DNA from 3 places in the Rhodococcus sp. GB-02 genome. Region 3 is predicted to be linked to each of the others. Evidence: riboswitches for the same ligand, from Rfam matches in the RefSeq annotation. Region 3 holds a riboswitch; each other region holds the start of a gene.
What was found. A riboswitch is a leader RNA that binds a small molecule or an ion and turns the genes downstream of it on or off. The one in region 3 is predicted to bind S-adenosylmethionine.

Region 1 (3,348 bases), on a different contig from region 3:
CCGATGGCCTGCGAGAGCTCGATGGTGGGAATGGACAGCCCACGGTCGAGGATCAATTCCTGTGCGGTGGATACCAGTTCGCCGCGCTGCCCGTTGTCCGTGGCTGCAAGCTGCTCGGTGAGAACCTTGTCGAGCTCCGGATCTGCGCCGCGACGGTTGAGGTTGCGGCCCTCGGTGCTGAACGACGCCCGCAGGATGTCGGCGTCGGCCCTAGTGCTGTTGTAGTACAGCGAATCGTAATCACCCGACACCCCCTTCTCGGTCCATTCACCGTTCGAGACCAGATTGAGCTGCAGGTCGACGCCGACCTTCTTGAGCTGCTGCTGAACGAGCTCGAGAATGGCCTGATTACCCGAGAACACCGGGCTGAACGTGACGCTGAAAGTGAGCTTCTGCCCGTCCTTCTCGCGAATACCGTCGCTTCCGGTCTTCCAACCGGCTGCATCGAGAAGCTTCGCCGACTTGTCGGCGTCGTACGTCACGACACTGGATTCGTCGGTGTAGAGCGGAGTGGTGTGAGCCAACGGGCTCGTTGCCGGGAAGAACGACGGATCCAGAACGGTGTCGACGAGCTCTTGCCGGTTGATCGCCGGAACGATGGCCTGGCGGACAGACTGATCAGCGAGAACTCCACGACTGACGTTGGGCTGGAAGAAGAAGCTCACGCCCGGGTTCGGCCGGGTGAGGATGCGTCCGCCTGCGCCCTCGATCTGCGGTGCGTCCTGTGGGAGCGCATCGCTGACCGCATCGAGCTGGCCGGAAGCCACGCTGCCCGCGCGCACACCGGATTCGGGGACCACGGTGAAGTCGACGCCGTCGAGGTAGGCCTCGCCCTGATGCGCGACCGCGTCCGACGCCCAGTTGTATCCCGCGCGCTTGGCGATCTTGACACTCTTGTCCTGCTGCCAGTCGGTGTAGACGAACGGCCCGGAGGCGATTACCGCTGCACCGGGGCAGCGCTGCTCGGATGCCAGTGCAGTGGTGGAATCAGCGAGGATTCCGAGCTGCGGCGTCGAAGTTGCTTGCAGGAACTGAACATTGGGTCCAGAGAAATTGATCTTCGCCGTGTGTGCGTCAACGACGTCGGTACCCGTGTAGGAGGACAGGTAGCTCTTCGCCAACGACGCGTTCGGCCCGAGGTTCTTGACCGAATCGAAGGTCTTCTTCACCGAATCCGCCGTCACCGGTGTGCCGTCACTGAAAGTGGCATCGTCGCGAAGGACAAACGTGAAGCTCGCGGCGTCGGGGCTGATCTCCCAACTCTTGGCGAGCCACGGGGTGATCTCTCCGGAGTCGGGATTTTGATCGGTCAGCGAATCCACCACGGTACGAGTGACATACACCGTCTGGTTACTTCCGGCCTGGGCCGGATCGGCGCACGTCGGCGCCTGCGAGAGGCCGTAGCGAAGGGTTCCACCGGACTGCGCGGGACCCGCGTCGGCACCGCTGTCACTTCCGTTGCTGCTGCAGCCGGCGAGGACCGTGCCGAGAACCGAGAGAGCACCGATACCGGCAATTACGGTCGCGCGTTTACGGGCACCGAATGAGGGCGAGGACACCAAGAACTCCTAAAGAGGCATGCCGAAGAGCGCACCCGCCGCCCTGAAGCAAGAAGCTCCGAAAAGGCGATCGAGCACGAATCACTTGTGCAGAGAAGAGAAAACAGACTTGTCGACGACTCGCCTGAGTGTGAATGACTGACCGAGGTCAGTTGGTACAGAAAGATCCCGCGGTGCGGCACAGGTCTACGTGACGACGCGACCAGGCGGTATCGAAACCGCCTTCGACTGCCTTCATTTCGTGTTCCTCCATCGGTCCTGGCGGTAGCACCCGCACCCGATCACTCGGGGGGTTGCTGCGACTTCAATGAGCCAGGTCTCTCGGTCGCTCTGGATGGTCGTTCGCAAGTGTACGAGGTCAAACCCGGGTGTTGTCAACCCGGTCGGTAGGAATTGCTGCTCGGGTCACATTTTCGAGCACTCGAAGTTGTTTCTCGAACGGGTGGACTCCCACCTCTTCGGGCGAGAGTGAAGCGTCGTAAAGCGGTGTGTATCCACTGGACAGATACAGCGCGAGCGCCTCGGGTTGCCGAGGGCCCGTCGTGAGGAACACCCGGTTGTATCCGCGAAGTTCGATCTCTCGTTCCAACTCACGAACGACGACCTTGCCGAGGCCGCGCTTCCGATAGTCGGCCGATGTCCAGATTCTTTTCAGTTCGGCGGTGGTGGAATCGAATTGGCGAAATGCACCGCCCGCAATCGGTACATCCGCGTGGGTGAGCACCAGTAGCGCCCCCTGCGGGTACGCAAATTCTTCTGCCGGGTACGTGGTGAGATCCTCGAGCATCGCTTCGCGAGTTCCGCCGTAACGCGAGCTGTATTCGAGCGCCAACTCCGCAATCAGTGGAGCTGCCAAGGGATCGTCCTGCGATACCGAGTAGACCTCTACCGCGCCGATACCGTCGAGCTGCCGAGTCCCGAGCTCCAGTGCCACAACACTTTCCTCCATGAATCTGGTCAACGCTCCCCCAGCCGAAAAGCTTCCGAAGCGAGAGTGGTTCCGTCGACGAGGTCCGATACAAGTTCACCCAGGGCTGGACCGAATTTGAATCCATGACCCGAGAATCCCGCCGCAACCGTGACATCGCCGACTCGGTCGATGACGAAGTGACTGTCCGGCGTGCTCGTGTACAGGCACGTGATCGACTCGACCTGGGCGGAATCGACGCCGGGTAACCACGACTCGGCGTACTCGACCAATCGTTGCTCACCGTCGACATCAGGGGTGTAGTCGCGGGTCTGCGGAGTCACCACCGGCCCGGTCGCGTGTTCACCGATCTTGATGCCGTCCTCGGAACCGAGTCCGTAGATTCCCGCAGTCTCCAACTGTGCACCCGGGTGGTGAACGAAACTCGGCCACTCGACTCCCGGATCGAGCGGTGCGAAGTGCGCCGGTTGTTCCTGCGTCGTGCGCAGCGTCGGCAATGCGATTTCGGAGCCGAGGCCGCTGTCTGCGATCAGGTCCGCAGTCCACGCACCGGCCGCGATCACGACCTGACGAGCCGCGAGCGTTCCACTCTCCGTCACCACGTCCACGCCGTACGACGCTCGCGCGAGTGCCAGTACCCGAACGTCGTGACGGACCTCGGCACCGGCGAACACCGCTCCCGCCTTCAAAGCGGTCACGGCGCGATCCGCATGCAACCGGCCTGCATCGGGGTGATGGAGCACGGTGGTGTCGAATCGCAGCCCCGGCCAGCGCGCGGACGCCTCGGCAGGAGTGAGGATCTCACCCTTGATGCCCGCCTCGACCAATATCTGCGCCTTGGACTGCACCGCCTGCGGCAGA
Region 2 (3,348 bases), on a different contig from region 3:
CCATGAGCGCGATCAACAGTGTGCGGCGCGGTACCCGTGCGGAGAGAGCAGCGATCAGCGGAGCGCCGACGACAACGCCGAGCGCGTACGCGGAGATCACGTGGCCTGCGATGGGTTCCGAGACGCCGAGCCCGGATGCCATTTCCGGGAGCAATCCCATGGCGACGAACTCGGTGGTGCCGATACCGAAACCGCCGAGGGCGAGAGCGAGCATCGCCGGACCTCTAGCGGAACGAACCCCGGGTGTCGAGGCGTCAGAACGGGAGAGGGTAGACGAAGTCACTGATCAATTGTGATCTCACACCTGGTTGAACTTCCAAGTGAGAGCGGGTGAGTTCACTCACGTGAGACCGCGAACACAAATGGGACGCCCGGTTTCCCGGACGTCCCATTCGAAAGGTGAAGCGGTGAATCTACTTCGCGGCCATGGCCTTCTGCAGGTTCACGTCGAGCGCGCCGAGGAACTCCTCGGTGGTCAGGTAGCCCTGATCGCCGCCGACCAGCATCGAGAGGTCCTTGGTCATCTGGCCGCTTTCGACGGTCTTGATGACAACGTCTTCGAGCGCCTGCGCGAAGCCGATGACCTCAGGGGTGCTGTCGAGCTTGCCACGGTGCTCGAGCCCGCGGGTCCACGCGAAGATGGATGCGATCGGGTTGGTCGAGGTGGGCTTGCCCTGCTGGTGCTGACGGTAGTGACGCGTCACGGTGCCGTGAGCAGCCTCTGCCTCACAGGTCCGTCCGTCCGGTGTGAGCAGAACCGACGTCATGAGGCCGAGCGAGCCGAAGCCCTGGGCCACGGTGTCGGACTGAACGTCACCGTCGTAGTTCTTGCATGCCCAGACGTAGCCGCCCTCCCACTTGAGTGCGGAAGCGACCATGTCGTCGATGAGGCGGTGCTCGTAGGTCAGACCTGCGGCATCGAACTCAGCCTTGAACTCGGTCTCGTAGACGTGCTGGAAGATGTCCTTGAAGGCACCGTCGTACGCCTTGAGAATGGTGTTCTTGGTGGACAGGTACACCGGGTAGTTCTGCTGCAGTCCGTAGGTGAGCGACGCGCGAGCGAAGTCACGGATGGACGTGGTGAAGTTGTACTGCCCCTGGACGACGCCGCCCTCTTCGGGGAAGTTGACCAGTTCGTGCTCGATCGGTGCGCTGCCGTCCTCAGGCGTGTAGGTGATCATCACCTTGCCGGGGCCGGGGACCTTGAAGTCTGTGGCGCGGTACTGGTCGCCGAATGCGTGACGGCCGATGATGATCGGCTTGGTCCAGCCCGGAACGAGTCGCGGAACGTTGGAGATGATGATCGGTGCGCGGAAGATCGTGCCGCCGAGAATGTTGCGGATCGTTCCGTTCGGGGAACGCCACATCTTCTTGAGACCGAATTCCTCGACACGTGCCTCGTCCGGCGTGATCGTGGCGCATTTGACGCCGACGCCGTGCTTCTGGATCGCGTGCGCTGCGTCGATGGTGACCTGGTCGTCGGTCTCGTCGCGGTACTCGATACCGAGGTCGTAGTACTCGAGGTTCACATCGAGATACGGATGGATCAACTTGTCTTTGATGAACTGCCAGATAATGCGCGTCATCTCATCGCCGTCGAGTTCGACGACGGTGCCCTCAACCTTGATTTTGGACATGGGTGCTTCGCGTCCTCCTAGGAAGTTTCCCTGGTTACACGGTTGCGGTCACACTTTGTGAGTGGGTCCGCGAACGGTTCGATTATCAAACCTAGACGGTGTGGACTGATCTCGGGAGATGAGTCCCAAACAAGACAAGCGTACTGCTAACCCGTGAGGCTGCAACCGGCAGGTCCACCCATCGGTCTCTACTCGCGAGTAACTTTTGCCTGCTAGTGGGCTGCGTCGCTCTGCCCCGCGTGCGGTTGCGGCTCACATTTCGCCCCGCGTCAGGACTGCGCTCACTTCCCGGTAGAATCCGACTTGGTCATGAGTGCCAGCGTCAAGCCCCGGCTCGCTGGACGGCAACCCTCCAACCGCGGTGGGGTGCCCCGGGTGATGACCAGGTTTCCCGACGTGGATCTGCTCGCGCAGTTCCACCGCAATTCGGGTGACAAGCGCGGGTCCGACAGGGACGGACCCCAGACCGGGCCGAGCCCCACGGAGGTATTTCAGTATGTGTCGCACTTGTAGATAGACCCCAGCACGGGGCGGCGATCATTCGCCCCCGTCCGACATCTATCCGTCAGACCACTGGAGTGAACAAATCATGACCGACAACACAGCCGACGCCGCAGCAACTTCTGATCCGACCGCGAACTGGTCGTTCGAGACCAAGCAGGTGCACGCCGGGCAAACAGCGGACACCGCCACCAATGCGCGCGCTCTGCCGATCTACCAGACCACCAGCTACGTCTTCGACAGCACCGATCACGCTGCGGCACTGTTCGGCCTCGCCGAGCCGGGCAACATCTACACGCGGATCATGAATCCCACACAGGACGCCGTCGAGCAGCGCATCGCTGCCCTCGAAGGCGGAGTCGCCGCACTCCTCCTCTCCTCGGGTCAGGCTGCCGAGACCATCGCGATCCTCAACATCGCCGAGGCCGGCGACCACATCGTCTCCAGCCCGTACCTGTACGGCGGCACGTACAACCTCCTGCATTACACCCTTCGTAAGCTGGGCATCGAAGTCACGTTCGTCGAGGATCCTGACGATCTCGACCAGTGGCGCGAAGCAATTCGCCCGAACACGAAGGCGTTCTACGGCGAAACGATCGCCAATCCGAAGAACCACATTCTCGACCTACCCGGCATCTCGTCGCTGGCCCACGAGAACGGTCTTCCGTTGATCGTGGACAACACTGTCGCGACGCCGTACCTGCTCCGCCCGCTCGAACACGGCGCCGACATCGTCGTCCACTCCGCCACCAAATACCTTGGCGGACACGGCACCGCGATCGCCGGCGTCATCGTCGACGGCGGCACCTTCGATTGGACGCAGGGTCGCCACACGAACTTCACGACGCCTGATCCCAGCTACCACGGCGTCACCTTCGCAGACCTCGGCGCGCCGGCGTTTGCACTCAAGGCTCGCGTCCAACTGCTGCGCGATCTCGGCTCCGCCGTGGCGCCGTTCAACGCGTTCCTCATCGCGCAGGGCATCGAAACCTTGAGCCTGCGCATCGAGCGTCACGTGTCCAATGCACAGAAGGTCGCCGAGTTCCTCGACGGCCACGGCGAGGTGGCCTCCGTTTCCTACGCGGGACTTCCCTCCTCGCCTTGGTTCGAACGCGGAAAGCAGCTGATGCCCAAGGGAACCGGCGCCATCGTCACCTTCGAGCTGCCCGGCGGGATCGATGCGGGCAAGAAGTTCGTCAACGCCCTGACA
Region 3 (3,348 bases):
GGGCAAGGGCAATGGCGCCGAGTTGTGGCTGGCTTCGGTGGAATCGGCGCAGGCAAGCGGTTCCACGACGGTCGACTTCACGCTGAAGACGCCGTGGATGCGCTTTCCGTCGATGCTCGCTCTCGGGCACGGGATGATCGTCGCCCCGAGTTCGCAGCAAGGCGACAAGTTCACCGCCGTGGGCGCCGGACCCTTCACCGAAGATCTCTTCACGCCGAGCGTCGAGCGAATCTTCAAGGCCAACCAGTCCTACTACGGCGGTGCTCCCAAGCTGGACAAATTGCGGATGGTTGCACTCAACGGTCCACAGGCCAATCTCGAATCATTGAACAGTGGTCAGCTCGATGTCGCCTATATTCGTGGCCTTACTTCGGCGATCAATTCCGCCAAGTCCACTGGTTACCCCGGCTACATCGACGTGCTCAACGCCGGTAGTGCCGAGATTGTCAACAACCGTGAAGGCCGGCCGGGCTCGGATGTTCGTGTCCGCCAAGCTATCGGCTATGCGCTCGACCCAGCGTTGATCGATCAGCGCGTGGAAAACGGTGAGGGACTGCCGGGCTCGGAGTTGTTCGGTCCGACGTCGCAATGGCATGTAGACACGCCGGGTATTGCCTACGACCCCGAAAAGGCCAAGGAGCTTCTGAATCAGGCGAAGGCAGACGGATACGACGGCACTCTCGACTACGTCGTTCTCAGTGAGCCGAAGGACCAAGCGATCGGCCTCGCCGTGCAGTCACTGTTGCAGGCCGTCGGGTTCGAGGTGAACTTGATCTTGGCCAACAACGCCGGCGACATCGTGCAGAACGTCTACGTCAAGCACGATTTCGACCTCGCGCACGCGGGCATCGGAATGTACGAATCGATTCTCGATCTCGGATTGTTCTCCACGACCAACAGCACCTCGATGGCGAATACTGCTGGATACGCGAACCCGGCGATGGATCAGCTGATCGCAGATCTACAACAAGCCAAGGATAATTCGTCGACTCTGGCGATCATCGGCAAGATTCAGACGCTGTGGAACGAGACGGTTCCGTCGGCGCCTATCGGCGGGCTGACGTCGTTCTGGGCTTGGCAGAAGAACGTCCACGGCGTCGTTCCCACAGCCACGGGAATCATGCTGTTCGACCAGGCTTGGCTGGGCGCGAAGTAGATCAACTGCTGCCCTCCAGACGAGCCCCGTCCGACGACAGTCGGGCGGGGTTCTTTGGTTTCGATGTCGGCTAGTGTTTGCGCAACCCTTTCGATCAGGGTGATTGTATTGAAATATGTTGTAGGTCAATGTGATTCGACAAGCATGATTTGACTTGCCCCGCGTGGCCCGCATAGATTGCACCCACCATCCAGAGTGGCTGAGAGACCTGGCTCGATGATGCCGCAGCAACCCGCTACCTAACCGCAGTGTGGGTGCTACCGCCAGGACCGATGGAGGACACATGACTGTATTTGCCGTGGGTATCGAACTGGACGGCGAGGGCACTCACCCCGCTGCCTGGCGCCGAAGCTCACGCCGCCCGGATCAGTTGCTCACGGGTAACGCCGTGCGTGATCGCGTTGCGGCTGCCGAGAATGCTGGCTTCACCTTCGTGACGTTCGACGATTCCATCCTCCCTCCGAGTGGTGACGTTGTCGGCCGCATCGATGCCGTCTCCAGGGCGTCATACGTGGCGGCGACTACCAGCACGATCGGACTGGTCCCCGTCGTCGGGACCACCTACGCCGAACCGTTCCACACCTCTTCGCAATTGGCGACGTTGGACTACTCCTCGCGTGGGCGTGGCGGCTGGCTTGCTGTTCCGGTCGAAGACGATGCCGCGTCGAGGGCGTGGGGGAGGGCTCCGGTGACAACGGAGTCGGCGCGTCAGCAAGAGCAGCGGGATTCGGTCACCGTTGTGACCGATCTCTGGGATTCATGGGAGGACGACGCTGTCGTCCGTGACTATCTCAGTGGGCGTTTCCTCGAGCGTGATCGTCTGCATTACGTCAATTTCGAGGGCGACACGTTCTCGGTGAAGGGGCCCGCAATCGTTCCGCGGCCGCCTCAAGGCCAGTTGGTGGTATTCGGTCGATACGGCGAAATCGATCCACGCCAGTCGGATGTTGTTCTCGTGTCCGGTGATTCGGTGGAAACCATTGCACAGTCGGCCGCCAAGGCGCGCGATGAGGGCGCGTCATTGGTGGTCGCCGAGGTCGATGTGGCTTTCGATACGCTGAATCTGTCTGCGGCGCAGCGGTTGATCGAGCTGAACTCGTACGGGAATGCCGTCGTCACTGGCCGACTGCTCCTGGCTGCAGATCCGGGGGAAGCGGCCGTGGTTCTGAAGGAATTGGCCGGACACCTCGACGGTGTTCATTTCCACCCTCTCGTGATCGACGAGGACCTTCCGGTGCTGGCCAAATTCGTGCTTCCGGCGCTGTCGAAGTCCGGGTTGACGCGACGCCCGGTTCCGGGATCGACTCTGAGGGGCAACCTCGGCCTGCAGCGGCCCGCAAATCGATTCGTCCACTCCTCCTGACTTGACTTCGCGCTAAGGACATTTCGGCTATGACTGCATCACGCTCCGCCGTACCTCGACCCGACGCTCACGTTCACTTCGGCGTCTTCTTCCAAGGGGTCAACCACACCACCATCTGGTCCGATTCCTCGAGCGGATCTCAGATCGACTTCGAGACGTTTCGGCGCTTGGTACTCACCGCCGAGCGAGGTCTGTTCGACGCCTTCTTCCTCGGTGAGGGCCTTCGCCTTCGCGAGCAGAACGGCAAGATTCTCGATCTGGATATCGCCGGCCGCCCCGACGCCATTGCACAGTTGGCCGCCCTCGCCGGTATCACCGACAAGATCGGTTTGGTCGCGACACAGAACACCACGTACAACGAACCGGCCGACCTCGCCCGTCGACTCTCCGGCCTCGATCTACTTTCCGACGGACGGGCCGGCTGGAACGCGGTGACCACCGACAACGCTTGGACGGGAGAGAATTTCCGTCGCGGTGGTTTCCTCGACCACGCCCTGCGTTACGAGCGTGCCGGACAGTTCATCGAAACTACACGGGCACTGTGGGATTCGTGGGCCGACGACGCGATCTCGGACTCTCGCACGTCCGAGAACTGGTCGACTCCGGGAGCCGTGAGCGACGTACGACGTCAGACTTCGCAGTTCGATATCTCCGTGACGCCGACGCTTCCCCGCAGTCGACAGGGACATCCGGTCATCTTTCAAGCCGGCGATTCGCCGTCTGGACGCGATTTCGCGGCGACGCACGCCGACGTCATCTTCTCGCGGCACGGGACGCATTTCGACGGCGCACTCGACTTCGCCGACGACATTCGGGCTCGTTTGCGTAG

Region 1: it holds a riboswitch for S-adenosylmethionine, as region 3 does, so the genes downstream of both, ACSW29_RS08615 (putative leader peptide) here and ACSW29_RS16550 (LLM class flavin-dependent oxidoreductase) in region 3, are expected to answer to the same signal.
Region 2: it holds a riboswitch for S-adenosylmethionine, as region 3 does, so the genes downstream of both, ACSW29_RS11270 (bifunctional o-acetylhomoserine/o-acetylserine sulfhydrylase) here and ACSW29_RS16550 (LLM class flavin-dependent oxidoreductase) in region 3, are expected to answer to the same signal.

The regions. Positions count from the first base shown of each region.
Region 1 is NZ_JBPUKE010000001.1:1,800,022-1,803,369, reverse strand. Features, by position in the region: gene ACSW29_RS08620 (ABC transporter substrate-binding protein) at 1-1,559, opposite strand, end outside; gene ACSW29_RS08615 (putative leader peptide) at 1,708-1,797, opposite strand; SAM riboswitch class I at 1,806-1,900, opposite strand; gene ACSW29_RS08610 (GNAT family N-acetyltransferase) at 1,918-2,508, opposite strand; gene ACSW29_RS08605 (FAD-dependent oxidoreductase) at 2,517-3,348, opposite strand, start outside.
Region 2 is NZ_JBPUKE010000001.1:2,386,315-2,389,662, reverse strand. Features, by position in the region: gene ACSW29_RS11280 (MFS transporter) at 1-214, opposite strand, end outside; gene ACSW29_RS11275 (NADP-dependent isocitrate dehydrogenase) at 414-1,637, opposite strand; SAM riboswitch class IV at 1,943-2,083, shown strand; gene ACSW29_RS11270 (bifunctional o-acetylhomoserine/o-acetylserine sulfhydrylase) at 2,227-3,348, shown strand, end outside.
Region 3 is NZ_JBPUKE010000002.1:735,472-738,819, reverse strand. Features, by position in the region: gene ACSW29_RS16555 (ABC transporter substrate-binding protein) at 1-1,156, shown strand, start outside; SAM riboswitch class I at 1,340-1,435, shown strand; gene ACSW29_RS16550 (LLM class flavin-dependent oxidoreductase) at 1,440-2,519, shown strand; gene ACSW29_RS16545 (NtaA/DmoA family FMN-dependent monooxygenase) at 2,549-3,348, shown strand, end outside.